Regions from separate parts of the Methyloradius palustris genome, predicted to be linked through region 4. Evidence: predicted binding sites of a transcription regulator. Region 4 holds the regulator's gene; each other region holds the start of a gene.
What was found. Region 4 encodes sigma-54, which starts transcription at its own class of promoters, with help from an activator protein. Its sites were predicted from a motif close to TGGCACNNTTCCTGCT; they were not measured.

Region 1: the regulator sigma-54 is predicted to act here: its motif matches at 2,780-2,795, upstream of ZMTM_RS03050 (LLM class flavin-dependent oxidoreductase).
Region 2: the regulator sigma-54 is predicted to act here: its motif matches at 4,904-4,919, upstream of ZMTM_RS09490 (glycogen/starch/alpha-glucan phosphorylase).
Region 3: the regulator sigma-54 is predicted to act here: its motif matches at 4,507-4,522, upstream of glnA (type I glutamate--ammonia ligase).

What each region holds. Positions count from the first base shown of each region.
Region 1 is NZ_AP024110.1:624,099-631,554, forward strand. It holds gene ZMTM_RS03040 (hypothetical protein) at 1-230, shown strand, start outside; gene ZMTM_RS03045 (LLM class flavin-dependent oxidoreductase) at 485-1,660, opposite strand; gene ZMTM_RS03050 (LLM class flavin-dependent oxidoreductase) at 1,679-2,743, opposite strand; gene ZMTM_RS03055 (nitroreductase family protein) at 2,989-3,591, opposite strand; gene ZMTM_RS03060 (class II aldolase/adducin family protein) at 3,691-4,380, opposite strand; gene ZMTM_RS03065 (TonB-dependent receptor) at 4,894-7,314, shown strand.
Region 2 is NZ_AP024110.1:1,962,874-1,970,329, forward strand. It holds gene purL (phosphoribosylformylglycinamidine synthase) at 1-1,304, opposite strand, end outside; gene ZMTM_RS09485 (DUF4197 domain-containing protein) at 1,412-2,092, opposite strand; gene ZMTM_RS09490 (glycogen/starch/alpha-glucan phosphorylase) at 2,253-4,739, opposite strand; gene ZMTM_RS09495 (ExbD/TolR family protein) at 5,001-5,438, opposite strand; gene ZMTM_RS09500 (MotA/TolQ/ExbB proton channel family protein) at 5,435-6,187, opposite strand; gene ZMTM_RS09505 (energy transducer TonB) at 6,237-6,995, opposite strand; gene hemP (hemin uptake protein HemP) at 7,034-7,312, opposite strand; gene ZMTM_RS09515 (sulfite reductase subunit alpha) at 7,369-7,456, opposite strand, start outside.
Region 3 is NZ_AP024110.1:2,497,952-2,505,407, forward strand. It holds gene uvrA (excinuclease ABC subunit UvrA) at 1-1,996, shown strand, start outside; gene ZMTM_RS12080 (DUF2798 domain-containing protein) at 2,035-2,262, shown strand; gene mtgA (monofunctional biosynthetic peptidoglycan transglycosylase) at 2,287-2,979, opposite strand; gene aroE (shikimate dehydrogenase) at 2,976-3,797, opposite strand; gene ZMTM_RS12095 (rhodanese-like domain-containing protein) at 3,814-4,269, opposite strand; gene glnA (type I glutamate--ammonia ligase) at 4,571-5,980, shown strand; gene ZMTM_RS12105 (DUF4124 domain-containing protein) at 6,138-6,644, shown strand; gene glnL (nitrogen regulation protein NR(II)) at 6,684-7,456, shown strand, end outside.
Region 4 is NZ_AP024110.1:185,732-193,187, reverse strand. It holds gene ZMTM_RS00955 (cation:proton antiporter domain-containing protein) at 1-946, opposite strand, end outside; gene ZMTM_RS00950 (KpsF/GutQ family sugar-phosphate isomerase) at 1,047-2,045, shown strand; gene ZMTM_RS00945 (KdsC family phosphatase) at 2,049-2,576, shown strand; gene lptC (LPS export ABC transporter periplasmic protein LptC) at 2,618-3,418, shown strand; gene lptA (lipopolysaccharide transport periplasmic protein LptA) at 3,399-3,941, shown strand; gene lptB (LPS export ABC transporter ATP-binding protein) at 3,990-4,712, shown strand; gene ZMTM_RS00925 (RNA polymerase factor sigma-54) at 4,736-6,178, shown strand; gene hpf (ribosome hibernation-promoting factor, HPF/YfiA family) at 6,211-6,537, shown strand; gene hprK (HPr(Ser) kinase/phosphatase) at 6,688-7,456, shown strand, end outside.

The DNA.
Region 1 (7,456 bases), 440 kb from region 4:
CTCCAAAAGAGATGACACTATCCGAAAACTGTCTTACAGGTTCAGACAAATGCAGCTATCTAAAAGCGAGTGTAGAAGCAGGGAAACTTGGCACAGTCGAAGGAATAGCCTCTGTCCCAGGAGATAAGAAATGTCATTGGTCTGGAATGCCGAGAATAGGTGGCGTAGTCTGCCCAGCATACAGCTGGGATTACAGAAAAGATAATGTGGGCAATAGCTCTCATTTTTAAAATTAGAGAACTGCCATTCAAGAATGGCGGTTCTCCGCCTTGAATGAAACGCTTCATACAATCGCTCCAACGGATTCCGTTGAGTGATTATACCAAAAGGAAAGGGGACGTTTTTACACAGTCTGGGCCAATAGCCGACACTCAAAACCAAAATACATTATCCCTGATACACACCCATTATTAGATTGTCAGAGTTCAAAAAGAACCTTTCACCCATATTAGATAATTGGCTCATCTTGATTTCTGCTCTGAGTTTAGCCAGCAGCCCTGAGTTCAATCACTCTTTCGTCATGTCCACGGACTAGAGGCAAGACCTCTTCGCCAACACGATAGGCTTCTTCGAGATGTGGTGTGCTAGCGAGGATGAAAGCATCTGCGCCAAGTTGAACTAGGTCATCCAGACGTTCTGCCACCTGTTCATAACTGCCGACAATTCCCTGTGTTTGCCCGCCACGTAGCAGGCTGAAGCCAGACCAGATATTGCGATGTGTAATGAATTCCTCATAGCTCTTGAACTCTTTAGGCGTAGCACTGCGTTGACGGTTTGCGCCTACAGAATCTCCAGACATGCCGACAAAAGCTTTGTAGCGCGCGATTGCTTCACTATCCAGACTTTCAAAGCCACGGCGCACTTCACGCCAGGCTTCTTCTTCTGTAGCTCTGGCAATGATATCTACGCGAACAGCGCATTTAATCTTGCGACCAAGTGCATCGGTACGTTCTTTTACGCGATTGAATTTATCGCGGAGTTGATCGAAAGGCTCAAGCCATGAAAGATAGTATTCAGCATGTTTGGAGGCTGAAGCTAAGGCCGCATCAGATGAACCTGAGAAGTAAATCTCAGGGAATTCTTGGCCTAACAATGCTTCTGGCAAACCACCATCTTCAATATGGTAGAACTTGCCATGGTGCGAGAATGAACCGCCTTTCCATAGGCCGCGCAGCACATCAAGAAACTCGGTTGTACGGGCATAGCGATCATCATGCGGCGCAACATCGCCCCACCATAATTGAGCAGGGCCACCACCGCCAGTAATCACGTTATATAAAGCACGTCCGCCAGTTGCGCGTTGCAGGCTGGCTGTCATGCGCGCTGCTACAACTGGATTAAGGAAGCCAGGCTGAAAGGCGATCATGAAACGGAAAGTCTTGGTCTCACGTGCAAGGAATGAAGAGATAGCCCAAGGCTCATCCGTCATCGGGAATGATGGTATAAGACCACCATGAAAGCCTGAAATTTCGGCCGCTCTGGCGACTTCTGCAATGTAGTCGAGTGAATTGAATCCATCGTCACCACCACCTGCGACTAAGCCTCTATGCACTACATGGTCGCCCTGCTGTTGTGACCAATCACCTCTATGCTGTAGTTTGTTGCGTAGTGAGCTAGGCTCGCCATGGGTAGGAATACGCCAAAAAATATCGATTGCCATTGTTAACTCCTGACTTGATTAGGCAGCACGCTGTTGCGTGGCTTGAATATGGGCATGCAGCGCTGGCAGCACGTTTTCGCCTATGCGATAAGCTTCTTCCAGGCTGGGGATGGCAGACAGAATAAAGCTGCTGACGCCTGCATCCAGATAAGCAATGAGCTGCTCGGCCACTTGTTCGAAACTACCAACCAGTGTCGCCTTAGCACCATTCTGTTTGGTGGTCAGGCCATTCCATAATGCTGAGTTGCCGAAAGCACGCTGGCCGCCGCTTTGTTCCAGATAGCGCCTGGCATCGAATTCGGCCTCTTCTTGGGTTTCGCGAGCAAGCAGGTCAATTCGCAGACCTATGCGTAACTGGCGGCCTTCAGCCGCTGCTAGAGTATGTAGCCTGGAGGCATCCGCCCGCACCAGATCAAGATGACCCGCGTCCAGCACGTGCACATCGGCTTGTCTCGCTGACAGCGCATAAGAATCTGCCGTATTGCCAGCCAGATAGACTGTAGGTACTTTTTGATTGGATAAAGGCCCTTTGAAACCACCTTCCAGCACTTCAAAGAAACGGCCCTTGAAGCTATATGAAGTCTGCGTAATTACGTTACGGGCTACCGTCAAAAACTCTTCAATCCGTGGATTGATATCGGCCTCATCCACAAAATCACCATCGCGATGGCGCTGCTTTTCATCGCCGCCAGTAGAAATCTGCCAGGCAAAGCGGCTATTGCTGAAACGCTGGTAACTCACCGCATTTTTTGCCGCATAGACGGCTGAACCGCGTGAAGCATCAAACTCAGTCAGCACGGTAAGGTTCTTGGTACTGCGCGTCAGATAACCAGCGACTATCCAGCTTTCATCGCCTTCAGGATCATTGTGTACCTGTATGCCATCAAAATGCGCCAACTCTGCCGCCTTGGCAATCTGGTGTAAATGGTCAAAGTAGTTATATTGTGTCCCGCGTGGATCTGTCACGCCTTGACCAAAATACGCTGCACCGCCTTTATCGCGCTCGCCGCGCTTATGGCTTTTTGCATCTGCGTAACGACCATCGCCAGCGGTTGGCAATTGCCAGAAAAATTCTATCGTCATTACCCTGCTCCTCAGGCTTTTACATATCAGATGAATGGCAGAATTCGTGCCACCAGCTAAAAGAGAGTCGAAAATGAACGATATAAATAATTAAATTATTGAATTTATTAACTTTTATTAAAAAATATTAGGAGTAAGGAAACATGGCTGGCTAGATGTAAATAAGCAGGAAATGTTGCTTGAGAAACACTAGCTCTGTAGAAATTCTCGGCAAATGTTTCTGCAGCAACTTTTCTCAGAGAGTGTTATTCCCTGAAACTGAAACTGCCTTCAGCAACAAACTGACTGAGTGACTGCCTTGGCGTTGGTTGTTCCCTGGCCTGCAAGTCAGCAGGCAGGCTATCACGCTCGGCCTGCTTGCCGATGGCAATGAGTATCTCGATATGAAAGCCCTCTGGGATAGAGAGTACCTCTCTCGCTTTTTCACGATCAAAGCTACCAATGGCGTGTGTCGCCAACCCAGCATACAAGGCTTGTAAAGCCAGACTGGTCCATGCAGCCCCTGCATCCAGTGAGTGATTTCGCAATGGGCTAGGCTCGGTTTCACCATTACGGATATGGCTAGTCTTGGATATCAACGCAACGATAGCACCCGCTTTGGCAGCCCAGCGTTGATTGTTTTCATTGGTCAAGCCTAGCAATGCGTGCCAATGTGCCGAATCTCGCTTAGCATAGATAAAGCGCCATGGCTGTGAGTTATTGGCAGAAGGTGCCCAGCGGGCAGCTTCAAACAGGCTAAACAGCAACGATTCATCAATGGCCTCGCCAGTAAAGGCACGCGGTGACCAGCGCTGGATGAAAATCGGGTTGATATCGTATTCGGTAATGCGTTGATTGCTATCGGACATAATGCGGCCTCGGTGTATTTAATATAGGAACTGTGTTGTTACACATAAAAAGTCGGGCATTTAGCCCGACCTGAACAAACGTGAGAATTAGCCAAAGAATCAGACTAAATCTTCAAGATAACGCCCACTGTAAGCTTTGGCTTTCTCCAGCAGGCCAGTGCGTTTCCACTGCACTTCTAGCGCGCCTGGCGTGTAGTGTTGCGCGCCGCCTATTTGCTCGGCGATTGCCTGATAGCGTGCTGCCTCTTCCACAAAGAGAATCAGTTCAGCAGTCCTAATAATGCCCTTACCCCAAAAATTCACACCACCGTTTGATTCAAGCAATGCAGGGGGTGGTGCTAATTCAGGATGCTTATCCAGACGTTCAGTAATGACATCAAGGACACTACGGGTACGATCTAAGTGATTAGGAATCTCACGTGCCAACAAGTGGCGTGCTGCCGCTACATAAAGAATAGGAAACGGCTTGTGTGCCAATGACCAGGCTGAGAGGAAGTTGGTGTGGATATGAATGGCGGTATCCGCATCCAGACGGGTTTCATTAAGGATGTGATTCTTTTCGTCTGAAAAGTTGGTAATGCTGATTGTCGGTGTTTGGTCTCGTGCTAGGCCGCCAGGAAAGCGGATGGTTAATAGCTTATCGTGGCCGGGTACTTTATGGCTGACGTGAAAAGTAAGGCTAGCGGACAAGGTGCCGTTATCGCGCAATACGTTAAAGGCATGAATAGCATCCGCCTTGGCTTCATCTACATAGGAAATCAGGTCAATCTCTGATAATTGTGTGCTCATGAATACTCTCCTGTTATGTGTTAATAGTGACAGGAGGCATAGCGCAAGCTGCATGCCAAGGTCAATTGAGGAGTTACTTGCCAGTAAGCTACACATAAAACTCACACAATAAACAATGTTAATTGTTTGTTTCTATTCATTAATAACTAAAAAAATAAAGTTAGTGATGAGCGCTCGCTGAAACAACCCCCAGAAAAAATATTGCTCCTACAACAACATAAACTGTTGCTCAACCAACAATCAGATATGAGCATACGCAAAGAAGAAATTACTGTATCCATGTGTTGTTTTAGCAACATAAGTTATAAAACCACACAATCAATTGTTGTAGGAAAAACACTATCACCTCAGTTAACAATCAGCCGACTTAGTCACCAACTCATAAAAAGTATTTAATAATCAAAGTATTAAATTTATAAATCGCCAATTTATAAATTTGGCATGGAACCTGCCATTTAAAGACGTCAACACCTGAAGGTGTGGAGAAGTCTTTATAAAATTACAGGGAAAACCATGTCTAAAATTCGTACAGATAAAAAAGATGCTGCAAGTGTTGCATCCATTTTCATTAAAAAGCCCATAGCCACAGCAATTATCGGCGCGCTGGCAGGCACACTATTTACCACCCAGCTCTATGCAGCGGATGATGTGAAAGATAAGCCTGCCACAGAAGAGCAAAAGAGCGGCACCGATAGCGCAACAGCAGATAGCTCAAGCAGTGCCAGTAAGCCTGCTGCCCAGGATGAAAACCGCTTAAGCAGCGTAGTCGTCACTGCGCAAAAACGTGAAGAAAGTGCGCAAAATGTTGCCACTTCTATCAGCGTACTGGATGGTAAAGAGTTGTTGGATAAAGGCATAGGCCGCTCTGCTAGTGAAGTGTTGAACTACGTACCGAATGCGTCAGCTGGTACACAACAGCATGGCCGACCACGTTGGTGGATTCGTGGTGTTGGCGCTGGTCAGCAACAAATTGACTTCCCGAACCCCGTTGGTTTTTACCAGGATGATGTGTATATCAGTAATGCCAGTGCTACGGGCTTCCCATTATTTGATATCGACCGTGTAGAAGTATTGCGTGGTCCACAGGGCACGTTGTGGGGCAAAAATACAACTGGCGGCGCGATTAACGTACTTGCCAAAAAACCAACTTTCTCAGGCGACGACAACTACTTCAAGACCGACTATGGCACCTACAATGACAAAATCATCGAAGGGGCAATCGGCGGTAGCATTATTGATGAACGCATTGCTGGCCGCCTATCTGTGCATGATGAAAATCAGGATGGTCGTTTTACCAATGTCTTCAAAAACCAGAAAGACGGATCACTGACCGACTCAGCGATTCGCGGTCAATTACTGTTTGAATTAACACCTGATCTTGAGGCTTTGTTAAACGTGCATTACCGCAACTACAAAACAAATGGGGCAATTACAACTGTCACTGGCACAGGGGTGGGTGGCGCTTATATCAATGGCTATATTCCGAGCACCAATATCAATGATGTCAGCACCAATGCGCCTGACACCAGCAAAACGACACAAAACGGCGTTTCACTAAACTTGAAGTGGCAACTTGGTCAATATGCACTGACCTCGATCACTGGCTATGAAGATTTCGGTAACGTTGCACAAGCTGACTCTGACTTCACACCGCTAGAAATTGGTCGGACTTATAACGATGCTAAAAGCCGCCAGATTTCACAAGAGTTCCGCTTGGCATCACCACGTGAAGATCGCTTGAATTGGCTGACAGGCTTTCACTTCTTTAAAGAAGATATTGACTCCTATTCTGCTAGTGCAAGACTACCCAATGGCACTGTTCCTGCCCAAGCTGGAAGCACCGCGCCAACTGCCTACAGCCTGACCACGTTCAATCACAAGACTGAAAGTTATGCGATTTTTGGTAGTAGCACCTATAACTTTACTGAACAGTTCAATACCACACTGGGTTTGCGCTGGACAACTGAAGAAAAGAAACTTGACCTGAACCGATTGAATAATGCTGCTGGCGGTGCGAGCTGGAGCAATCTTGCATCATGGTGGAATTCATACACGGGTACCTATGGCAATCCAATCGTAGGGCAGACCAGTACTTTTACTGACACCGAGACTAAAAGATGGGATGCACTCACTTATGATCTAACACCTGAATACAAATTGACCCCAACAGACCGTGTGTATTTCAAATTTGCACACGGTGTTAAATCGGGTGGTTTCAATACGGCAGCGACTACTTCTGCGGCACTCAATACATTGAGCCCAGAAAACCTGAACTCTTATGAGTTAGGTTATAAATCTGAATGGCTGGATGGTCGTTTGAATTTCAATGCTAACGTCTTCCATTACGACTATAAAAATGCGCAAGTAAATATTGTTGGCGCACTTGCAGGCAGTCCTACTCCTGTTTCTTACCTTCAGAACGTGACCAGTTCACATGTAAATGGTGCTGAGTTTGAAGTAGAAGCCCTACCTACCAATAACTTGCACATCAACGCCAATATCGGGCTGTTGGAAACCAAGTTTGATGACTTCGACATCTTAAACGGTGGCGGTAATCGTGACGGTAACCAGTTTGTTCGTTCACCGCATTTCAGCAGCCTGCTTGCCGCCGATTATAAGATTCCTTTGGATAATGGTCGCAAAGTAGTCGTTGGAGGTGATTGGCGTTACCTAGGCGATCAGTTCTATTTTGTTGATCCACAAAATAACCCACTGTTGAATCAGGAAGCTTATTCCATCGTCAATGCCCGCGTGACATATAGCACAGCAAAAGATCGCATTGCTGTCACTGGTTATGTGAACAACCTGACGGATGAGAATTACCACAACCATGCATTGCCTGGTGCAAGAGCTGGCGCAGTTGCAGCAACGGGAGCCGCTACTTATTGGGCAAACCCAAGAACTGCTGGCATTTCAGTGACCTTACGCTTCTAACTGGCAATACACTAACCCACCATAGAAAAGTGCTGCAAACGCAAACAGTACATTCAATATTGGTGGTTAGTTACTCAAGAAACAACCTGACATTTAGCGCGCTATCTGTCAGGTTGTTTATGTTTTTAGCGTTGCTTTATGT
Region 2 (7,456 bases), 1.0 Mb from region 4:
CCACCCGCCAGCATGATTGGCTTATGGTAGCCGCGCATCTCACCCGCAGCTTCGATTTCCAGCGTACGGAAATAACCCGCGATATTCGGGCGACCAAACTCATTGTTATATGCTGCGCCACCTAATGGGCCATCAACCATGATCTGCAAGGCAGACGCGATACGTGATGGCTTGCCGTAAGAAAGCTCCATGGTAGACGGATTAGGTGTATAGAACTCCCACGGTTGCTTGAAGCCTGGAATATTCAGATTGGATACTGAAAACCCTGTCAAACCTGCTTTTGGTTTAGACCCTGAACCAGTTGCACCTTCGTCGCGAATCTCGCCGCCAGCACCAGTAGCCGCACCTGCAAAAGGTGAGATGGCGGTTGGATGGTTATGCGTTTCGACTTTCATCAGAAAATGCATCTCTTCTTCCACAAAGCCATAGCTGCCATCAGCTTGCGGATAAAAACGTCTGGTAGTTTCGCCCGCCACAATCGAGGCATTGTCTGAATAAGCCACTACCGTATTGCCCGGATTCAACTTGTGCGTGTTGCGGATCATACCGAACAGTGAATGTGCCTGTGGCACGCCATCGACTACCCAGTCTGCATTGAATATCTTGTGGCGACAGTGTTCAGAGTTCGCCTGTGCAAACATCATTAACTCAACATCGGTCGGGTTGCGACCTATGCGTACAAAATTCTCTACCAAATAATCTACTTCGTCTGGTGATAGCGCCAAACCCATATCTGAATTGGCCTGATTAAGTGCCGCTTTGCCCCCAGCCAGCACATCAACACTAGCCATGGGCGCAGGGTCTGCATGGTGATAAAGTTTTGCGGCATCGCCCAGCGTATTGAATACCATCTCGGTCATACGATCATGGATCAACGCCTTGAGCGCGAGCTTTTCAGCATCGGTCAGCGGCATGCCATCTTTGGTCTCCGCATAATAGGCAATGCCGCGCTCAACGCGCTGTACAGATTGCAAACCACAGTGTTTCACGATATCGGTAGCACGCGATGCCCAGGGAGAAATCGTCCCTATACGCGGAATAACGAGAAACAGCTCGCCTTGTGCCACATTTATCAACTGTGCGGATTTCGAGCCGTAAGTCAAAATCTGCTTCAAGGTATCTTGCTGCCAAGGGCCTAACTCACCATCAGTCCAAACAAAATGCCAGAACTCAGCTGTGAGCTTGTTCACATTTGGCGCTGTGCCCTTTAACGAATACAGTATTTTTTCAATGCGAAACGCTGAAAGCGCGGCACTACCACGCAAACTCAACAGGACTGGGAGGGATGTTTGTTGACTAGACATGAATGGATTCAGGCTGCAAGCAATGGGTGAGCCTGAATTTTACCAGAAAGTTGGGGTATTACCTTGTGTCGATAATCCCCAAATAGATTGGGTATGCTATGCAGCCCTTACTTAACAGCACCAAATACTTTTTTTAGTAAACCACTGGCCTGCCCCATTGGGTCTTGGCGTATGGCTTTTTCTTCTTCTGCCATCATCAGGTATACGCCATCCAGAGTTTTCTGCGTGACGTATTGCTCAAGGTTGGTCTGGTCTTTTTTCACTAAACCATACTGGCTGCCCATCTCGGCAAATTTATTGTATTGCTGGGCAAGTGCTACGTTTTCCGTAGCCTTTTTCACAATCGGCAAGAACTTCTCGGCCATGGGGCCTGATGTGGTTTTCTTGAAATATTGCGTAGCGGCATCGTCACCACCAGTGAGGATATCTTTGGCATCTTGTACGCTCATTTTTTTCACAGAATTGACTAGCAAAGTCTTGGCCTCTGGCACTGCAGCTTCAGCAGCGCGATTCATTTTAAGTACCAGCTCATCAGCCTGCTTGCCCATGCCAAACATGCGCATGGCTTTTTCTGCTTTTTTCATGGAGTCAGGTAAAGGAATTTTTACTTGGGGATTGTTGAAGAAACCATCCACAGCCCCAAGTTGACCTACGGCCTTGCCCGCGCTTTGGATCAAGGCAGCTTTTAGCCCACTACTTGCATCTGCATTACTTAAGTCGTTGATATCGAGTGCATTGGCCTGAATTGAAAAGCTGATTAGTGCGAGAGTCGTAAGAAGGCGGCGCATATTAAATCTCCAGTTAGATAAGCATGGCTAAAACTTCAGGCCACAATAACGAAAATCATACCCCGAGATAGTTGAAAGTAGCACAGTCATTAGAAATTAATTGGGCGCTAATACAATCGCGTATTAGCGCCCAATTTTGGTTTACATGAACAGCTAGGATTTACTCTTTGGTCGATTTCACTTTCCAGATGTTTTTTGCATACTCGCCAATGGTACGGTCGCTGGAGAATTTACCCACGCGTGCCACGTTCAAGATAGCGCGGCGAGACCACTCTTCTTGATCTTGATACAGTTTGGATACGGCGTCTTGCGCCGCGATATAGCTCGCATAATCAGCCAGCAGCAGATAATGATCACCCTTGTGTAACAGCGTATCAAAGATGGCCTGGTAACGACCTGGCTCATCTACTGAGAAATATCCGCCTGCGATCATATCCAGCACCTGGCGCAACTCTGGGTTGCCAAAGTAATAATCCCAAGGGTTATAGCCAGCTGCTTTTTTCTGCGCGACTTCGGGGGTAGTGAGGCCGAAAATAAAGATATTTTCATCGCCTACTTCTTCCTTGATCTCCACATTGGCACCGTCCAATGTACCGATGGTGAGCGCGCCGTTGAGCGCCATCTTCATATTGCCCGTGCCAGATGCCTCAGTACCTGCAGTCGAAATCTGCTCAGATAAATCACTGCCGGGGAATAGTAATTCAGCGGCTGAAACTTCATAATTTGGGTAGAACACCACTTTAAGTCTATCGCCTACAGCAGGGTCTTCATTGACAATGACTGCCACATCATTGATCAGGCGAATAATCTGCTTGGCCATCCAGTAACCAGGAGCAGCCTTACCACCAAAAATGACGGTGCGGGGGGCAGCATCATTAGCTTGACCTGACCGAATACGGTTATACAGCGTGATGACATGCAACAGGTTTAGTAACTGGCGTTTGTATTCGTGAATGCGCTTGATTTGCACATCAAACAGGCTATCTGGGTTCAACCTGACACTCGTGAGCTTTTCGATACGCTCGGCCAAACGGACTTTATTGGCGTGCTTGATGTCCCTGAATGCTTTACGGAACACGGCATTTTCTGCCAACGGAGTCAGGGCGCTAAGTTTGGACAAATCACTGTGGAAATCACTGCCTATCTTGCTAGTCATCAATTTAACCAGGCCAGGATTACATTGGTTCAGCCAGCGGCGAGGCGTAATGCCATTAGTAATGTTGATGAACTTGCCTGGATAAATTCGGTTGAAGTCATCAAACAATATGGTTTTCAGTAACTCACTGTGCAACGCTGCAACGCCGTTCACGGTATGACTACCAACAATCGCCAGATGTGCCATGCGCACGCGGCGGCCATGGGTTTCATCAATAATGGAAACGCGTGTGAGTAAATCAGTATCGCCAGGGAATTTATGGTTCACCATCTGCAAGAACTCATAATTGATCTTGTAGATAATATCCAGATGGCGTGGCAATAAACTACCAAACAGCTCTACAGACCAGGTTTCAAGAGCTTCTGGCATCAAGGTATGGTTGGTATATCCAAATATCTTGACGCCCAACTTCCATGCATAATCCCACTCTAGATGGTGAATATCTACCAATTGGTGCATCAGCTCAGCGACCGCGATGGCTGGGTGTGTATCGTTCAGTTGAATCGCGACTTTGTCAGGTAATTTATCCCAGTCGCTATTTTTCAGCAGGAATAAATGAATAATGTCTTGAATGGCCGCAGACACAAAGAAATACTGCTGCTTGAGTCTTAACTCACGGCCTGAGGCTGAAGTATCGTTAGGGTAAAGTACCTTGGAGATGCTTTCCGTATCATTACGCCCTTCAACCGCTTTTTCATAATTGCCATCATTAAACTGGCGCAGATCGAATTCTTTGGTTGCCTTTGCTGACCACAGGCGCAAATTGTTCACGGTTTGCGTGTTATAGCCGGGAATTGGTACATCGTAGGCCATCGCCACCACAGACTCATAATCTACCCAGTGGTACTTAGTTGCACCCTGCTTGTCGTGCACCTCAACCACTTTGCCGAAGAACTTGATGGTATGGGTATGCTCAGGGCGCTGGAACTCCCATATATTGCCGTAGCGCAGCCAGTTATCTGGGTTCTCAACCTGCTGGCCTTTTTCAATTGACTGCCGAAACATGCCGTACTCATAGCGAATGCCATGACCAGTACCTGGGATATTCATTGTCGCCATTGAATCCAGGAAACAGGCGGCCAAACGGCCTAAACCACCGTTACCAAGCGCAGCATCGGTTTCCATTTCAACAACGTTTTCAAGGTTATGCCCAAGGTCGGTCAAACCCTCGCTAACTTTGCCATCAATGCCCAAATTCAGTGCGGCATTTGAGAGCATGCGCCCGATTAAGAACTCCAGTGAGAGATAAAACACACGTTTAGGGTCACGCGCGCGATTCTCGTCACGGGTTTTTACCCAGCGCTCCATCACGTGATCACGCACTGTATGTGCTGCTGCAGAGTACCAGTCACGCCGCGTAGCATTGTCACTGGTTTTACCAGATGAAAATACCAAGTGATTCTGCAAGGCCTGCACAATAGGCGTTTGCTCTGATGTAATTACGGTATTGGCTGATTTTTTGGAAGTAGCTTTTGCTTTTGGAGTGGTCATAAGCCGATTCTTTCGATATCAATTCACAGAACGAAAATGACACCAGACCCGTCATGGCCAGCGCTGTATGGCAGGCTAGGACAAGTTTGTGATCACGCAGAAAATCACTGAAACAGATGCTTTGAATAAAGATAGCTTATTCAGCAGTCGTTGTCAGCTAATCTAGCAAAAAGCAGGCCGTAGAATGGAGAAGTATTGGGGATGTACTGAGTTAAGAACTGAAAGTTAGGCCAGCCAGTAAATCTAGCCTGACCTAACTTGTTATTGCGAATTGCCTGATGCGTTAGGCTGGCTAACAAACCCTAGTTTTTTAATGCCTGCATTTTGTGCATCTGCCATGATTTCGGCCAGCGCCTGATAACGCGTGTCTTTATCTGCACGGATATGCAGCTCTGGTTGAGGCTCTTGCTTAGCGGCCTGTTTTAAGCGCACTGTTAATTCACCTTGCACCAGCGGCGAATCATTCCAGTAAGTCTTGCCATCTTGATCAATCGAGATTGAAACCACGTCTGGCTTTTCAGGCAAAGGCTGGCTACTTGCCTGTGGCAAATCTATCTTTACCGCATGTGTGAGCAAAGGTGCCGTGATAATAAAAATCACTAAAAGCACCAGCATGACATCGACTAATGGCGTGGTATTGATTTCCGCCATTGGCGCTTGCTGTTTGCCCGCGCTAAAACCATTACCTGACCCTATCATGCATTCACCTCTTTAAGATGTGCAGCGCTTTGCTTGCTTGCTTGATTTCCTGAGCTTGTATTAGGCGCAACAGTAAGTGCAGTGCCCATAATAAGTAAGGTGTGTAAATCATGAGCAAAGCTTTCCAGCTGACCCAGCAGCACGCGATTGCTACGCACTAACGCGTTGTAGGCAAGCACTGCCGGAATAGCAACCGCTAAACCCATTGCAGTCATAATCAATGCTTCACCCACTGGACCAGCGACTTTATCAAGTGTTGCCTGACCGCTCAGACTAATACTGGCAAGTGCATGGTAAATACCCCACACAGTACCAAATAAACCAATAAATGGAGACACACTACCAACAGAAGCCAATACTGTAAGGCCTGATTCAAGCGCTGCACTTTCATCCGCAATATTACGGCGCATGGCACGGGCAACAAACTCATCCTGATTGCAAGCATCGGCCAGCCGTTTTGCAGCATGTTTCTGATGATGCTCTGCGGCCTCAATTGATTGAGTGGCAAGCCTTGATACAGGAGTTGTACCTGCTGTCTGGTTTAAAGCAGATGCCAAAGTAGGTGCATCCCAAAATCTCTTGGTGAACGCGTTAGAGTTGTTGCGTAGTGTCACAGCCTGGTAGCTTTTTACAATAATCAAATACCAGCTTGCCACTGACATCGTCACCAATAGCAATGCAACCATCATTGAAACGGGGCCGCCGTCCGTAATAAATGTCAGTGAGTTAAATTGATAGCCGCTTTCCATGAAATTTCCTTGTATAAATGCTGAATAAATATTGCTTGAATATGGTGAATTACTTATCGATTGAGAATCTGACGGGCACCAGCACATAAGCACTCAAGGCCTGATTGTTCTTTTTTGCTGGCACAAAACGCCATTTTTTTACAGCTGTAATCGCTGCTTGATCCAAGCGTTCATATTGGCTACTTTTTTCAAGTTCAACGCTAGTGGCTTCACCTGTAGCGCTAACCAGAACCCGCAACATCACTTGCCCCTGCTCACTCAGACGATGTGATACTGGTGGATAACTGGGTGCAGGGTTATTTAGATAAGCAACCCCAAATTTAGGGGGCTCTACGACCTCTTCTTTTTGGGGCGATTTTTCCGTAGATTCACTTGATTTACTTTCGGCGACCTGCTGATCTTGCGGGGTGCTTGGCTTACTTTCCGTAACGGGGATTTCTTGCTTGATTGGATTAATGTTCTCTTGAGCTAACGGCACTGAGGAAGGCACATTTGTATGCGGAACAATTACCCTTTTCTCGACCACAGGCTTTTGCTTAACTATCTCCACTTTTGGTGTTTGTGCAGGCTGCTCATTCTGCAGTTGTGGGGCATCAAGCAGGCTTACCATCATGGGCGCTGCCGCAGGCATATCAATCTTATCTTTCTGCTGCGCGTGTATGACAAACATCAATATGCTCACATGCAGAACTGCAACTAACACCAAGCTTGACCATGAAAATTTCTGTGGTTGGCTTTCCGATAGAATTGCACTTGGCTTTAGCGCTTTGATATCGAAAGTAGGTAATTCACTTACCAATTTTGGCATGAGATGTAATTGGGGTTGACCCAGCATAATATTCATCATTATTTGGTTAGTATGAGCTTGCCCTGCTTGGTGATTCTTAATAAATACTCATCCTCGCCATGCACGATGGCGACTTCTTTACTGTCCGCGAATAACAATTGGGTACTGAGTTGGCGCTTTTGATTTAAAACAACCCTCTTGGTTCTGTCTAACTCAGATTGTGCTAGAGACGAGTTGACCAATTCTGTATCTAGCTGTTTTGCATCTAGTTGCTTTACTTGTTGAGTTGAAGTTTTTAATGGATTTATCATCTTAATGAAGATGATAATAATTCTCATTTGTAATGTCAACCAAAAAATATAGTGTATGCATATAGCTATATGCCGTTACTTAGCTAATATATATCCCGTCTATATCTGCCAGTATTAGTTAAGTTTGCTAAAATATGATCCCCAACAATATCCAAAAGCACACGGTGCACT
Region 3 (7,456 bases), 490 kb from region 4:
CGCATGCCCGAAGTGTGATGGCTTGGGTCAAATCAGTTTTTTTGATCCTAAGCGCGTTGTCGCATTCCCGCATCTTTCGCTGGCTGCTGGCGCAATTAAAGGCTGGGATAAACGTAACCAGTTCTATTTCCAAATGCTGCAAAGCCTGGCTACACATTACCGCTTTGATCTCGATACTGCCTTTGAAACGTTGCCTGCACATACACAGCACATGCTCCTGCATGGCAGTGGCAAAGAGCCCGTGGCATTTAAATACCTGAACGAGCGCGGCACTTTCTTCCAGAAAAGCCATACCTTTGAAGGCATATTGAATAACCTGCAACGCCGTTATCACGAGACTGACTCCACTACAGTACGGGAAGAACTGGCTAAATACCTGAACTCGCAAACCTGCCCGGATTGCGCTGGCACGCGTTTACGCACAGAAGCCAGACACGTCAAAGTTGGCGATAAAAACATTCACGAGGTATGTGAAGTGCCTTTGAAGCAGGCACTTACTTTCTTCGACACACTCACACTGACAGGCGCAAAACTGGCGATCGCTGACAAGATCGTCAAAGAAATCAGCAACCGTTTGAAGTTCTTAACTAACGTAGGTCTTGAGTATTTATCACTCTCTCGCTCTGCCGAAACACTCTCTGGCGGCGAGGCGCAACGTATCCGTCTTGCATCTCAAATCGGGTCAGGTTTAACAGGTGTGATGTACGTGCTGGATGAACCCTCTATCGGCCTGCATCAACGTGACAATGACCGCTTGCTTGAAACCCTGAAACGCCTGCGCGACATCGGCAACAGTGTGATTGTGGTTGAGCATGACCAAGATGCCATTATGTCCGCAGACTATGTAGTGGATATTGGCCCAGGTGCAGGCGAGCATGGCGGCCAGATTGTGGCAGAAGGCACGCCTGCTGAAATTCAGGCCAATGAGAACTCACTTACAGGCCAATATCTGAGCGGCAAGAAACAGATACAGTACAAGAAAAAACGCACCGCCCCAGACCCAGCACGCTGGCTGAATTTGACGCACGCGACTGGCAACAACCTGAAAGATGTCTCCGTCAAAATACCTGTAGGTTTACTCACTTGCGTGACTGGTGTTTCTGGCTCGGGCAAATCCACACTGATTAACGATACGCTGTATCGCGCTGTGGCCAAGCATCTTTACGGCAGCTCAACCGAGCCTGCGGCATACGAAGAGATTGATGGTTTGGCCTTTTTCGACAAAGTAGTAGATGTCGATCAAAGCCCGATTGGCCGCACGCCAAGATCAAACCCGGCTACTTACACTGGCCTATTCACCCCGATTCGCGATCTGTTTGCGGGCGTGCCTGAGTCACGCGCCCGTGGCTACGGCCCAGGCCGTTACTCATTCAACGTAAAAGGTGGTCGCTGCGAAGCCTGTCAGGGCGATGGCGTCATCCGTGTTGAAATGCATTTCTTACCAGATGTTTATGTGCCTTGTGATGTATGCAAAGGCCACCGCTACAACCGCGAGACATTAGAGATATTGTACAAAGGAAAAAATATCCGCGAAGTACTGGAAATGACGGTAGAGCAAGCGCATGAGTTTTTCAATGCCGTGCCTGTGGTACAACGCAAACTTAGAACATTGCTAGATGTTGGCTTGGGCTACATCACCCTCGGCCAATCCGCCACCACGCTATCTGGTGGTGAAGCACAGCGTGTGAAGCTAGCACTTGAGTTATCTAAACGAGATACTGGTCGCACGCTTTATATCTTGGATGAACCAACCACTGGCCTGCACTTTGCTGACATTCAACTGCTCTTAGATGTATTACACAGACTGCGTGATCATGGCAACACGATTGTGATCATCGAGCATAATCTGGATGTGATCAAAACGGCTGACTGGCTGATTGACATGGGCCCTGAAGGTGGAGATGGGGGCGGCATGGTGATTGCAGAAGGTACTCCTGAAAAGGTTGCCGCAAGTGAAGATAGTTATACTGGGAAATATCTTAAACTGATGCTGTAAACGATTTAGCCAGAAAACAGTTCGACGAGAATAGTACGATGAAAATACCTAGGAAATATGAGCTCCTGACATTTGCATTTTTTATGTCCATGATGATGGCATTTATTATGTCAGGCGTGCTTACCGCCTTGCTTACAGGGCTTAATTCAGACTTCTTTTACCATTGGATGCGGGCGTTTGCTACCGCTTGGGTGATTGCATTCCCTGCTGTCACTATAGTTGCACCATTTGCCCGCAAACTAGCGGCATTGGTATTAGAACCCTAAAACACAACTGTCAGCGAGCGCTGACTAAGGCACAGTGACCTGATTCATTCGTGCCTGAATAATATCAGTTTTTCTGGCTAGTCCGCGTGCACCTTGGTGCTTATCGTAAAACCTGGGATTAGGGATCATCGCCGCAAGTTTTGCAGCCTGATAGGCGTTTAGGTTGCTGGCACTTACCTGAAAATAATGCCTGGCAGCGGCATCAGCACCAAACAAACCATTACCCCACTCAATCACATTCAGGTATATCTCAAAGATACGTTGCTTGGTCATCACTTGCTCAAGCATAAGCGTAATAATGGCTTCCTGCCCTTTGCGCCAAGGCGTACGCTTGCTAGATAAGAACAGATTCTTGGCAAGCTGCTGGCTTATAGTAGAGCCGCCAGCGACGATCTTGCCTTTTTTCATGTTCTTGTCGAAAGCCTTTTGCATGCCATCCCAATCAAAGCCCTCATGCTCAATGAATTTTGAATCTTCAGATGCAATCACCGCACGCTTGAGGTTGATGGATATACGCCTGTAATCGACCCACTGATGTTTGAGCACCACATCCGGGTTGTCTTCCTGCATCACTTCAAGACGGGTTTCCATGAATGCGCTGGATGAGGGGTCATGGTTCACCCACCAGCAGATATGCGCAAATATCCAGAGTTGGTACAGCACAACCCAGACCAGCAGCGCGATCAGACTACGCCATAAAAACTGCTTGAAAGTCATACCCTGAAACTAGCAATCACAGGCGCTGTATTCGGCCTGACTTGATGCCACAGGTAAAATGCCTCAGCTGCTTGTTCAACCAGCATACCAAGGCCATCAGCCACCTCAGCGCCATGAGCGCGTGCAAATTGCATGAATGGCGTTTCGCGGCCATACATCATTTCGTAAGCAAGGGCACCTTGAGCAAAAATGCTTTCAGGGAGAGGCAGATGGCTATCACTCAAACCAGCAGAGGTAGCATTGACGATGACATCAAACGCTTGTTCGCCTAAGTCATCGAAGGCATGCGCATTCACCGATACATAACGATGCTCACCCTGCTCAACCACTTTTTTGATCATGCTCAAGGCTTTATCCAATGTACGGTTGGTAATAATGAGCAATTGCGGCTTTTGCTCGAGTATGGGGTGTAGCACCCCTTCAGCCGCACCGCCCGCACCAATCAAAAGCACGCGCTTGCCAGCCAATGAAATATGTAGGTTCTGCTCAATGTCACGAACAAGGCCAACCCCATCCGTATTATCGCCAACAATACCATCTTGATTAAAAATCAGCGTATTCACTGCACCAGCATCGTGCGCACGTTCTGTTAGATGCTGAGCGATACGGAAAGCCTCAAGCTTGAAAGGCACGGTGACATTAGCCCCCTTAAAACCATTCTCTTGCAGCGCTTGAACTGTAGCATCAAAACCATCGAGTGGAGATAACACTCGCGTGTATTCAATATTGAGATGCGTCTCTTCAGCAAATGCCTGATGTATTTGTGGCGATTTGCTATGTGCGATTGGGTTACCAATTACTGCATATTTTTTCAGCATGATCAAACTAGTAGCATTAACCGTGTGTCCACGGCAGCTCGGCAACTTTCCATCCATTGATCTTTCCGCGCTGCTTAGTCTCGGGTTCTGCAGCCCCTTCGAAACCTTCAAGTACGTTGTAGGCTTCAGCAAAGCCTAGCTGATTGGCCAACACGGCAGCATTGTGAGAGCGGCCACCAGTGCGGCATATGAACATGACTAGTGACTCTTTATCCACCTGCATTTCAAGATGCGTTGCAAAGTCTGGATTAGCTTGCCAGCCTGGATAAAATGACCATTCGATAGCTACCGCAGCAGGGATTCTGCCTACCAACTCTAGCTCAGCACGACTACGCACATCGACCAGTTTTGCGGCAGAGGTTAGCGTCAATACATCCTGCGCTTCACTTGGTGTTAATGCGCCCGCGTAAGGTAATTTGTTTTCTTCAGCACGTTGCTTGGCTTTTTCTAAAATGCTACTTAAGGTTTTCATGGTGACTCCGAATTACTATTGTTTTTAAGTTAAACTAATTGGTAGAGCAGGCAGTTAGCTTAATTAAATAACCTTGATGGCCTTAGAGTATAGCTACATTTGCAAGCCCCTGCATCAAGGCTAAGCTGAACGCACCTTTTAAGTGCGCATGCTTTATTGATAGCACTTTATTTGTGCGTTGAATGATATTTTCTTTTCTAAATAACTGTGTGAGAATAGAAATCCAGCTTTTTTGAATGGCATGTTTAATGCTAGTAAAACATGACATATTTTTCCACCCAACTGCACTCAGGAGAACCAAATGGCAGTCGCCGACGTAATGAAAATGGTAAAAGAAAACGACATTAAATTTGTTGATTTCCGTTTCACCGATACTCGTGGTAAAGAACAACATGTAACCGTGCCTGTTTCTGCGTTTAATGAAGACAAATTCACCGAAGGCCATGCGTTTGATGGTTCATCGATTGCTGGTTGGAAAGGCATTCAAGCCTCTGACATGCAACTGATGCCTGATGCAGAAACTGCAAATATCGATCCATTCATGGACGAGCCTACCCTGATTTTAACCTGTGACGTGGTTGACCCAACCGACGGCAAAGGCTATGACCGTGACCCACGTAGCTTGGCAAAACGTGCTGAAGCTTACTTAAAATCAAGTGGCTTAGGTGACACTGCCTACTTTGGCCCTGAACCAGAGTTCTTCATTTTTGACTCTATCAACTGGTCGGTTGACATGAGTGGCTGTGGTGTAAAAATCAATTCAGAAGAAGCTGCTTGGTCATCTGCTGATAAATTTGAAGGCGGCAATACAGGCCATCGCCCAGGTATCAAAGGCGGTTATTTCCCAGTGCCTCCAGTCGATTCATTGCAAGATATCCGCTCTGCAATGAGCTTGACTTTAGAAGCCATGGGCGTGCCTGTTGAAGTGCATCACCATGAAGTTGCAACTGCTGGTCAATGTGAAATCGGTACACAATTCAGCACACTGACCAAGCGCGCTGACTGGACACAAATTCTGAAATACGTAGTACTGAACACAGCACACGCTTACGGCAAAACAGCGACTTTTATGCCTAAGCCTATGTTTGGTGATAACGGTTCTGGTATGCACGTTCACCAATCTGTATGGAAAGATGGCAAGAACCTGTTTGCAGGTAGCGGCTATGCTGGACTGAGTGATTTCGCGCTGTACTACATCGGCGGCATTATCAAACATGCGCGTGCTTTGAACGCGATTACCAACCCAGGCACAAACTCATACAAACGCTTAGTGCCACATTACGAAGCGCCAGTTAAATTGGCTTACTCTGCTAAAAACCGTTCTGCTGCTATCCGTATTCCATTTGTACATTCTGATAAGGCACGTCGCGTTGAAGCACGCTTCCCAGACCCGATTGCTAACCCATACTTGGCTTTCAGTGCCTTGTTAATGGCTGGTCTTGACGGCGTACAAAACAAGATTCACCCAGGTGAGCCAGCAACAAAAGACTTGTACCATCTGCCACCTGAAGAAGATGCATTGATTCCAACCGTTTGTTCTTCACTTGAGCAAGCGCTGGAATATCTGGATAAAGACCGCGAGTTCTTGACCCGCGGCGGTGTGTTCTCTGAAGACTGGATTGACGCTTACATCACATTGAAGATGGAAGAAGTCACCAAGCTTCGTCAAACACCTCACCCAGTTGAGTTCGGTTTGTACTATAGCTGCTAAGCATTGAATCAACTTAGCAACTAGCTAACAACAGCAATAAAAAAGGCGGGGTAACCCGCCTTTTTTATTTTTATTATTCTGCTCAAGTCCCTGCTATTCCACGAACTAGTCCGCAATCACGTTGCCTCAATATTGGTTCTCAACTAAACTAAAGTACATGAAAAAATCATTGTCAGCCCTCTCAGTATTGATCACTGCATGTATATATATACCTAGTGCCTATGCAGACATTTATAGCTGCGTAGATGATAAAGGCCAAACTGCATTTGCTGACTCAAAGAACAAAATAGCTTATAAGAATTGTAAGCTCATCATGCGCGATGATAGCTCGCCCGTTGCTACTTCTGGCATAAGTAATAATGGTACCAAAACCGCCACGCCAATCAACTTCCCCAGAATTGATAAAAAAACCCAAAGCCAGCGGGATGATAAACGCAAAGACATTTTGCAAACTGAGCTGGATACAGAAAAAAAAGCGCTTGCTGACGTGCAAAAAAGTTATGATCAAGATAGTAAAAACGCGGTGTTTATGAGAGCGAATAACATTAAAGAGCCTGCCAAAATCGCACAGTTTGATGACAACCTGAAACGCCAGCAAGATGAGATCAATACTCACCAGCAGAACATAAAACTGCTACAAAAAGAACTGAATTCCATCCAGTAACAACATAACCTCTGGCCTAGCTTTTGCTTATCCAGCTTAATGGATCATAAAATTCCTTCTTCATTCACAGGCCTAGAACATCTTGCTACCGCGGTTATCCTGATCGATACCGAGCGTAAAGTAGTGTATGCAAATCCGGCAGCAGAAATATTGTTTGCCGTAAGCGCCAAGCAGATTACTGATGTCAATATCTCTCAGGTATTTCCTGATTGTGAAATTCTTCACTCGGCCGTTGAAAATGCCATCATTAACAACAGTCCGTTTCGCGAGCATGAGTTTTTAATCACGACCAGCCGCCAGAACTCGATTGCTGTGACCTGTACTGTTACCCCTGTTGACCTAGCTCCAACATGCCTCTTATTAGAATTCCAGCAAATGGATCAACAGTTGCGCATTGCACGTGAAGAGCGGATGCTGATTCAACAACAAGCCAATGCGGAGTTGCTGCGCAACTTAGCACATGAAATCCGCAACCCATTAGGCGGCTTGCGTGGCGCAGCGCAATTATTGGAACATGAGTTACCGCAAGTCAATCTGCGTGAGTACACGCAAGTCATCATCAAAGAAGCTGACCGCCTGCAATCTTTGATGGATAGACTGCTCATGCCACATCGCGTGCCTAAATATGAACCTACCAACGTACATGAAGTATTGGAGCGCGTGCGCAGCCTATTACTTGCAGAATCGCCCAAAGGCATCAGGGTAAGACGTGATTATGATACCAGCCTACCAGAGTTGATCGGCGACCGTGAAAAACTCATTCAGGCAGTATTGAACATTGCACGCAATGCAGTACAAGCTATGCAAGGCCA
Region 4 (7,456 bases):
AAAAGCGACTCAGGACTGCCACCAGCAAAGCCTTGAAGATAACAAATGCCACCAACACGACAAATACCCAGCCAATATTAGACATCAAAGCGTGCAAATCGAGCAGCATGCCAACAGTGATAAAGAACAGGCCCAGCAAAATATCGCGGAACGGTGCAATATCGGATTCCACCTGGTAACGATAGCGGGTTTCCGAGATCAACATGCCTGCGATAAATGCGCCTAGTGCGTAAGACAAGCCAGCCACTTTGGTGGCATAAGCCAGCATCAAGGTAACCATCAATACGTTCATCACAAACAGCTCATGCGAGCGCTGGCGTGCGACCAGATTGAACCACGGGTTGATCAGGAATTTACCGACGGAAAATAACAACACAAGCATCACACTAGCTTTAAGCAGGGAAACGCCAAGAATATTACCTAGTGTGCCAGTATGGTTGGCAAGTGCGGGGATCAGCACCAACAGTGGCACAACGGCGAGATCCTGAAATAACAAGACGCCGATAGCAAGCCTGCCATGACGAGAGTTAAGCTCCAGCCCTTCTACCAGCATTTTTGAGACGATGGCAGTAGATGACATCGCCAATGCGCCGCCAATGACAAAAGCCGCTGGCCAGCTCAAACCAATAAAATTGCAAACTAATGCAACCGCCAACAAGGTAATGGCAACTTGCGTACCACCTAAACCGAGCACGGTTTTGCGCATGGCATAAAGCTGCGGCAAGCTGAATTCCAAGCCTATGCTAAACATGAGAAACACTATGCCAAACTCAGCAAGTGAACGATTGGCTTCAGTATCTGGCAATAAACCGAAAGTTTTAGGCCCTAACGCAAAGCCCACCAGAAAATAGGCAAGCATGGCCGGCAGCTGGAATGCGCGAAATAAAGCAACAGCCAATACTGAGCTGGTCAACAAAAAGAGGATGGCGGGAAGCGTATCGTGCATGTGCGTTTTAGGCAAAAATTATGCCGACTGATGTAAAAGTCGGAATTATTTGTCCAACTATCCTTTATTCATAAGACATTCCCTTTTATACTTGGCAGGTATGGAAACGTCAGAATTACAAAAAATCGGCGCTGTGAAAGCGCCTGTCGAGCTAGCCAAAGAAGTCTTATTGATTGAGTCGCGTGAGGTTGAAGCCCTTGCCCACAGGCTTGATGAAAACTTCAATCGCGCAATCGCACTCATTTTACAATGTCGCGGCCGTGTTGTGGTGACAGGGATGGGAAAATCTGGCCACATCGGCAATAAAATCGCCGCTACCCTGGCAAGCACTGGTACCCCCTCTTTCTTTATGCATCCAGCTGAAGCCAGCCATGGCGACTTGGGCATGATTACCAAAGAAGACGTGGTCATCGCCATCTCCAACTCGGGCGAGGCCGATGAATTACTTACCATCGTGCCACTCATCAAGCGCATGGGTGCACGCCTGATCAGCATTACCGGCAACACTAAATCCACGCTCTCAAGAGCGTCCGATGTTTATCTGGATGCCCATGTTTCACAAGAAGCCTGCCCATTGGGGTTATCGCCTACAGCGAGCACCACAGCGGCTTTGGCTTTGGGTGATGCTCTGGCAGTTGTGCTGCTGGATCAACGTGGCTTCTCATCAGATGACTATGCACGCTCACACCCTGGTGGTGCATTGGGCAGGCGACTGCTGGTGCTCGTTAAAAATGTGATGCGTAGCGGCGATGCGGTGCCTAGCGTGTCAATTCAGGCAACGGTAAAAGATGCGCTGCTGGAAATGTCACAAAAAGGCTTGGGCATGACAGCCATCGTCGATGCTGAATATAAGCCTCTAGGCGTATTTACCGATGGTGATTTACGTCGCGCTTTTGAAAGCGGTGTGAATATCACGGAATGTACGGTCAATGACGTGATGCGCATGAAACCGCTGACCATCTTGCCGGATCAATTGGCAGTTGATGCAGTAGAAGTCATGGAAAAAAAGAAAGTTACTGCGTTACTGGTAGTCAATGCCGAAGGAATACTGGTTGGCGCACTCAATATGCACGACCTCTTAATCGCGAAAGTAGTTTAAATAATGAATGTAGAAGAACGTGCTAAACGCATCAAACTGATTGTGTTTGATATTGATGGTGTGATGACCAATGGTGGTTTGATGCTGGGCGATGATGGCCTTGAATCCAAGGTGTTTCATTCGCAAGATGGACTTGGCCTCAAGCTATTGAAAAATACCGGCATACAGATGGGCATCGTTACAGGCCGTACCTCACAAGTTGTCATGAAACGCGCGGCCAATATTGGTATCAAACCTGAATATATCTATCAAGGCGTAGAAGACAAGCTGGAAGCGTTTGACGACCTCATCAAAAAACTGAATCTGAGTTACGAAACATCGGCCTTTATGGGCGATGATGTGATTGACCTGCCACCGATGCGCCGTGCTGGTCTGGGCGTTACTGTGCCACACGCCATGCCATTGGTAAAAGAGCATGCGCACTACATCACCACACGAGAAGCGGGTTTTGGCGCAGTGCGGGAGTTATGCGAGTTGATCATGAAGGCGCAAGGTACGTTTGATGGCCAGATGGCTAAGTTTCTAAAATGAAAACCCTGAAGTAATGATTGTTATAAAGTTGTTTGCTTGAGATGTTTGGCCGCGCCACGATTCTGTTTCCATTAGCCGTGCTGGGTTTACTTGCGCTCGTCACCTTCTGGATAGACCGCACGGTGCAGCCGCCAGTGATCAAGCCTGATGGCAGTAAACGGCATGACCCTGACTATGTGCTGAATAATTTCAACACGGTAAAAACAGGTATTAACGGCAGCGTACAGTACATATTGGCGGCCACGGAAATGACGCATTTTCCTGATGATGACAGTACTAAATTAGAGCGTCCGCATTTAACGCAATATTCGAGCGATAAGCCTTACACGCAAATTGAAAGCCAACGCGGTACAGTATCAAGCAATGGTGAGATAATCGAATTTATGGACAACGTAAAAGTCTTGAGGCAAGGCTACAAAGAGCGCGGCGATATGACCGTGACGACTGAATATTTGAAGGTGTTTCCTAAAACCGAGATTGCAACCAGTGATAAGGCTGTGGTGATCAAGCAATCACCAAGCACGGAATTGCGCGGCACCGGGATGATATACAACAAAAAAGAAAAAACGCTCAAGCTACTCAAAAACGTACATGTGCATTATTTAAGGCCAGGACTTGCGGATAAGGCAGTTGCAGACAAAGCAGTGCTAGAGGCCAAACAAGACAACAAAGTAGTGGTCACAAAGAAAGCAGTCGCCAAACCACAAGTTAAACAAGCTGGTACTAAACCCAGCACTAACAAAGCTAAAAGCAACAATAATAGTAACGCACAGAATAATCAGGCAGCACCTGCTCAAAACAAGCCCCGTATTCGGAGACAATATGAACAAGCCACACCTTAGTCTGTCGCCCACCCTGTTAGTGGCGTCATTATTTTTATTGGCGTCATCCGCCAGCTTTGCTGAAAAGGCCGATCGGCAGAAACCGATTGATATTGAGGCCGATACAGTCACTGTGAACGATGCAAAGAAAACCAGCACCTACACGGGCAATGTGATTTTGACCCAGGGCACGTTGGAGATTCGTGGCGATAAGCTGATTGTGCGTGAAGATAAAGATGGCTTTCAGCACAGCACTTCGACAGGCATGCCGAGCACTTTCAAGCAAAAAATGGAAGGCAAGGCTGAATATATGCAAGGCAACGGTCAACGCATTGAGTACGATGGCCGTATGGATAAAGTACAGCTTTATACGCAAGCCTCAGTGAAGCGCGGCGATGATGTGATTCATGGCGATTACATCATGTATGACGCCAATGCAGAATATGCTGAAGTATTAGGTGGTGGCTCACAGGTGGCTACGCCCTCTGCGCCTAACGGCCGAGTCCGCGCAGTGATACAACCCAAAAAACCTGTGACTGAATAAAACCAGGCCTGAATAATTAAGAAGTTTTGAGAAAGTTTTAGCAAATACATGAGTGAATTGGTAGTAGAAGGTCTGCGCAAAAAGTATAAATCCCGCACGGTGGTGCAGGATATTTCACTACATGTGAACAGTGGTGAAGTCGTCGGGTTGCTCGGGCCCAATGGTGCAGGAAAAACCACCAGTTTTTACATGATGGTGGGGCTGGTCTCACTGGATGACGGCCGTATCTTGCTAGACGGCAAAGACCTGAGCCGCTTGCCTATTCATCAGCGCGCCAGGCTCGGCCTTTCATATCTGCCACAAGAGCCGTCAATATTCCGCAAGATGACAGTCGCTGAAAATATCATGGCGATATTAGAGCTGCAAAAAATGAGCCCTCAAGTGATGGCTGAGCGGCTGGAAGAATTGCTGCTTGAGCTGCACATTGTGCATATTCGCAACAATATGGCGGTAAGTTTATCTGGTGGCGAGCGCCGCCGTGTTGAAATTGCACGCTGCTTGGCAACCAATCCCAGCTTTATTTTGCTGGATGAACCGTTTGCCGGCATAGACCCGATTGCTGTGCTGGATATTCAAAAGATCATCCGTTTTTTGAGCGCTCGCAATATTGGTGTACTGATTACTGACCATAACGTACGCGAAACCCTCGGCATCTGCGATAGAGCGTATATTGTGAATGACGGGCGCGTATTTGCGGCTGGCAAACCCAGTGAAATTATTCATAACGATAGCGTCAGAGAAGTGTATCTCGGTAAGGATTTCCGCCTGTAATCAGCGCAGGCGGCGTATTAATTATGAAACAAAGCCTACAACTTAAATTTTCGCAACATTTGGCGCTCACACCGCAGTTGCAGCAGTCTATTCGCTTGCTTCAGCTATCAACTCAAGAGTTGAATCAAGAGCTAGAAACCTTGCTGCAAGAAAACCCCCTGCTTGAACGCACCACCAATACTGACCAGCCTGTTGATCTGGAAGCAGAAGCTTTTGTGCCAAACAACACGGTGCAGGAAACATCGATTCCAGCCACTGATGAGCCCGCACGTCAGGAAGAATACGGCGATGACTATTTTGAGTTTTCCAGCGGTAATCGTTGGGAAGACAACAGCGCAGGCAATGACGACGAAAACGACTTTAGCTTTCAGGAGTCTGTCTCTCTTACCTTACGTGAACACCTGATCAGCCAGCTTAAATTGATGCAATTCTCAGAGCGGGATCAAACGCTCGCCATGTTGCTGGTTGATACCATTAATGATGATGGCTATCTTGAACAGCCATTAGAAGAACTACTGGAATTACTGCCTGATGAGCTCGAAATTGATCTGCTAGAGCTACAAACCGCGCTCAAACACATCCAGCATTTAGATCCTCCTGGCGTAGGCGCCCGTAGCCTAGCCGAATGCCTGGCATTACAACTGCAAGCAATGCCAGAAGATACGCCGCATTTGGGCTTGGCGATCAATGTAGCACTCCAACACTTACCCATACTGGCCAGCAGAGACTACGCGAAGCTGCGTAAAACCCTGCAATGCGATGACGATGTATTACGCGCAGTTCAGCTCATGGTCACGCAGCTCAACCCTCGCCCTGGTAGCGATTTTACAAAAATCGGCTCCGACCACTATATTCAGCATGAAATTCTGGTCAAAAAAGTCAAAGGCTTATGGATCGCCACGTTAAATGATGAAGTAGTGCCTAGGCTACGTATCAACCAACTTTATGCAGGTATTTTAAAGCGCAATCGTGACAGCTCCAGCCAATACCTGATGAGCCAGATGCAAGAAGCGAAATGGATGATCAAGAATATCCAGCAGCGCTTCTCGACGATTTTGCGGGTCTCACAAGCGATTGTAGATAGACAACGTAACTTTTTCGAGCATGGTGAAGTCGCTATGCGCCCGCTGGTTTTGCGTGAAATCGCTGATGAACTGGGTTTACATGAATCCACCGTCTCTCGCGTCACCACACGAAAATATATGCTTACACCACGTGGTGTGTATGAGCTTAAATATTTCTTCGGTAGCCATGTATCTACCGAATCTGGCGGCGCTTGCTCTGCCACTGCGATACGCGCATTGATCAAGCAAATGGTGAGCGAAGAAAATGCGAAAAAACCCTTATCAGACAACCAGATTACTGATATTTTGAGTAAGCAAGGAATTATGGTGGCACGACGCACCATTGCAAAATACCGCGAGTCTCTCTCGATACCCGCGGCTAACCAGCGCAAATCCATTTAGGATTTGTGATTTTACTAATGAAGGAGTCAATCATGAACCTGCATCTTACTGGCCATCATCTGGAAATCACCCCTGCACTAAGGGACTACGTCCAGAGCAAACTCGCGCGCATCAGCAACCATTTCGACCATGTCATAGACGTGAAAGTCACGTTTAGCGTAGTTAAACTAGCGCAAAAAGTAGAAGCCACATTGCACGTACCGGGGAATGATTTGCACGCCGAAAGCAGTGACGAGAATATGTATCACGCCATTGATACGCTGAGTGACAAACTAGATCGCCAAGTGTTGAAACACAAAGAGAAACAAGGCGATCACCACAAAACCAATGGCGCTCTGAAACATCAGGCGACTGAATAAAGTTTAGTGATTCCATAAAACTTTTGCACACCATAAAACTGCGAGGCGCAAGCGGCATGCAAAACAAGCCATCATTACCAGATCAACAGGTTTTGTCTGTGCTTGCTGCCGAGCAGTATCTTCTATTTATGTTCCATGATGGATTCAATCATGGCTGAAATCAGTGTAAATCAACTCTATAACGATACCCGCCGTAACCTCAAACTGACTTGGGTATCAGGGCTCGATGGCGGCAATAACCTGCTGACCAGCGAAACTGTCACTAAACCCTCACTGGCCTTAATAGGCCATCTGAATTTTGTACATCCCAATCGCGTGCAAGTGCTGGGCTGTGCTGAAATGGATTACTTGCGCAGCCTGAAATCCAAAGAGTTACACCAAGCGATTCAAAATTTATTTTCAACCGATTTAGCTGCAGTCGTTGTTGCCAATGGTGAAAAACCACCTAAAGAATTGAACGATGCGTCGGATCAATTTCAAACCCCACTATTTACTTCGCCGCTACAAAGCCCTGGCTTGATGGACGTATTGAGCCATTACCTGGCACAGGCCGTGGCTGAATCTACCAGTGCACATGGCGTATTTATTGAGGTTCAGGGCTTTGGCATATTGATTAAAGGTAGCCCAGCCATTGGTAAGAGCGAGTTAGCGCTTGAGCTCATTTCGCGCGGACATCGACTGGTGGCAGATGACATCGTTGATTTTTTCCGTATCGCGCCCGACCGTCTGGAAGGACGTTGCCCGCCATTGTTGCAGGATTTTCTTGAAGTACGCGGGCTAGGTATCCTCAATATTCGCGCCTTGTTTGGCGATAACGCTGTCAAGCCTACTAAACCGCTGGACTTGATTATCCAGCTTGAGATGGCCGATCTGGTGATGCCAGAGAAACTGGATCGCCTGAAAGTCAAATCGCATCACG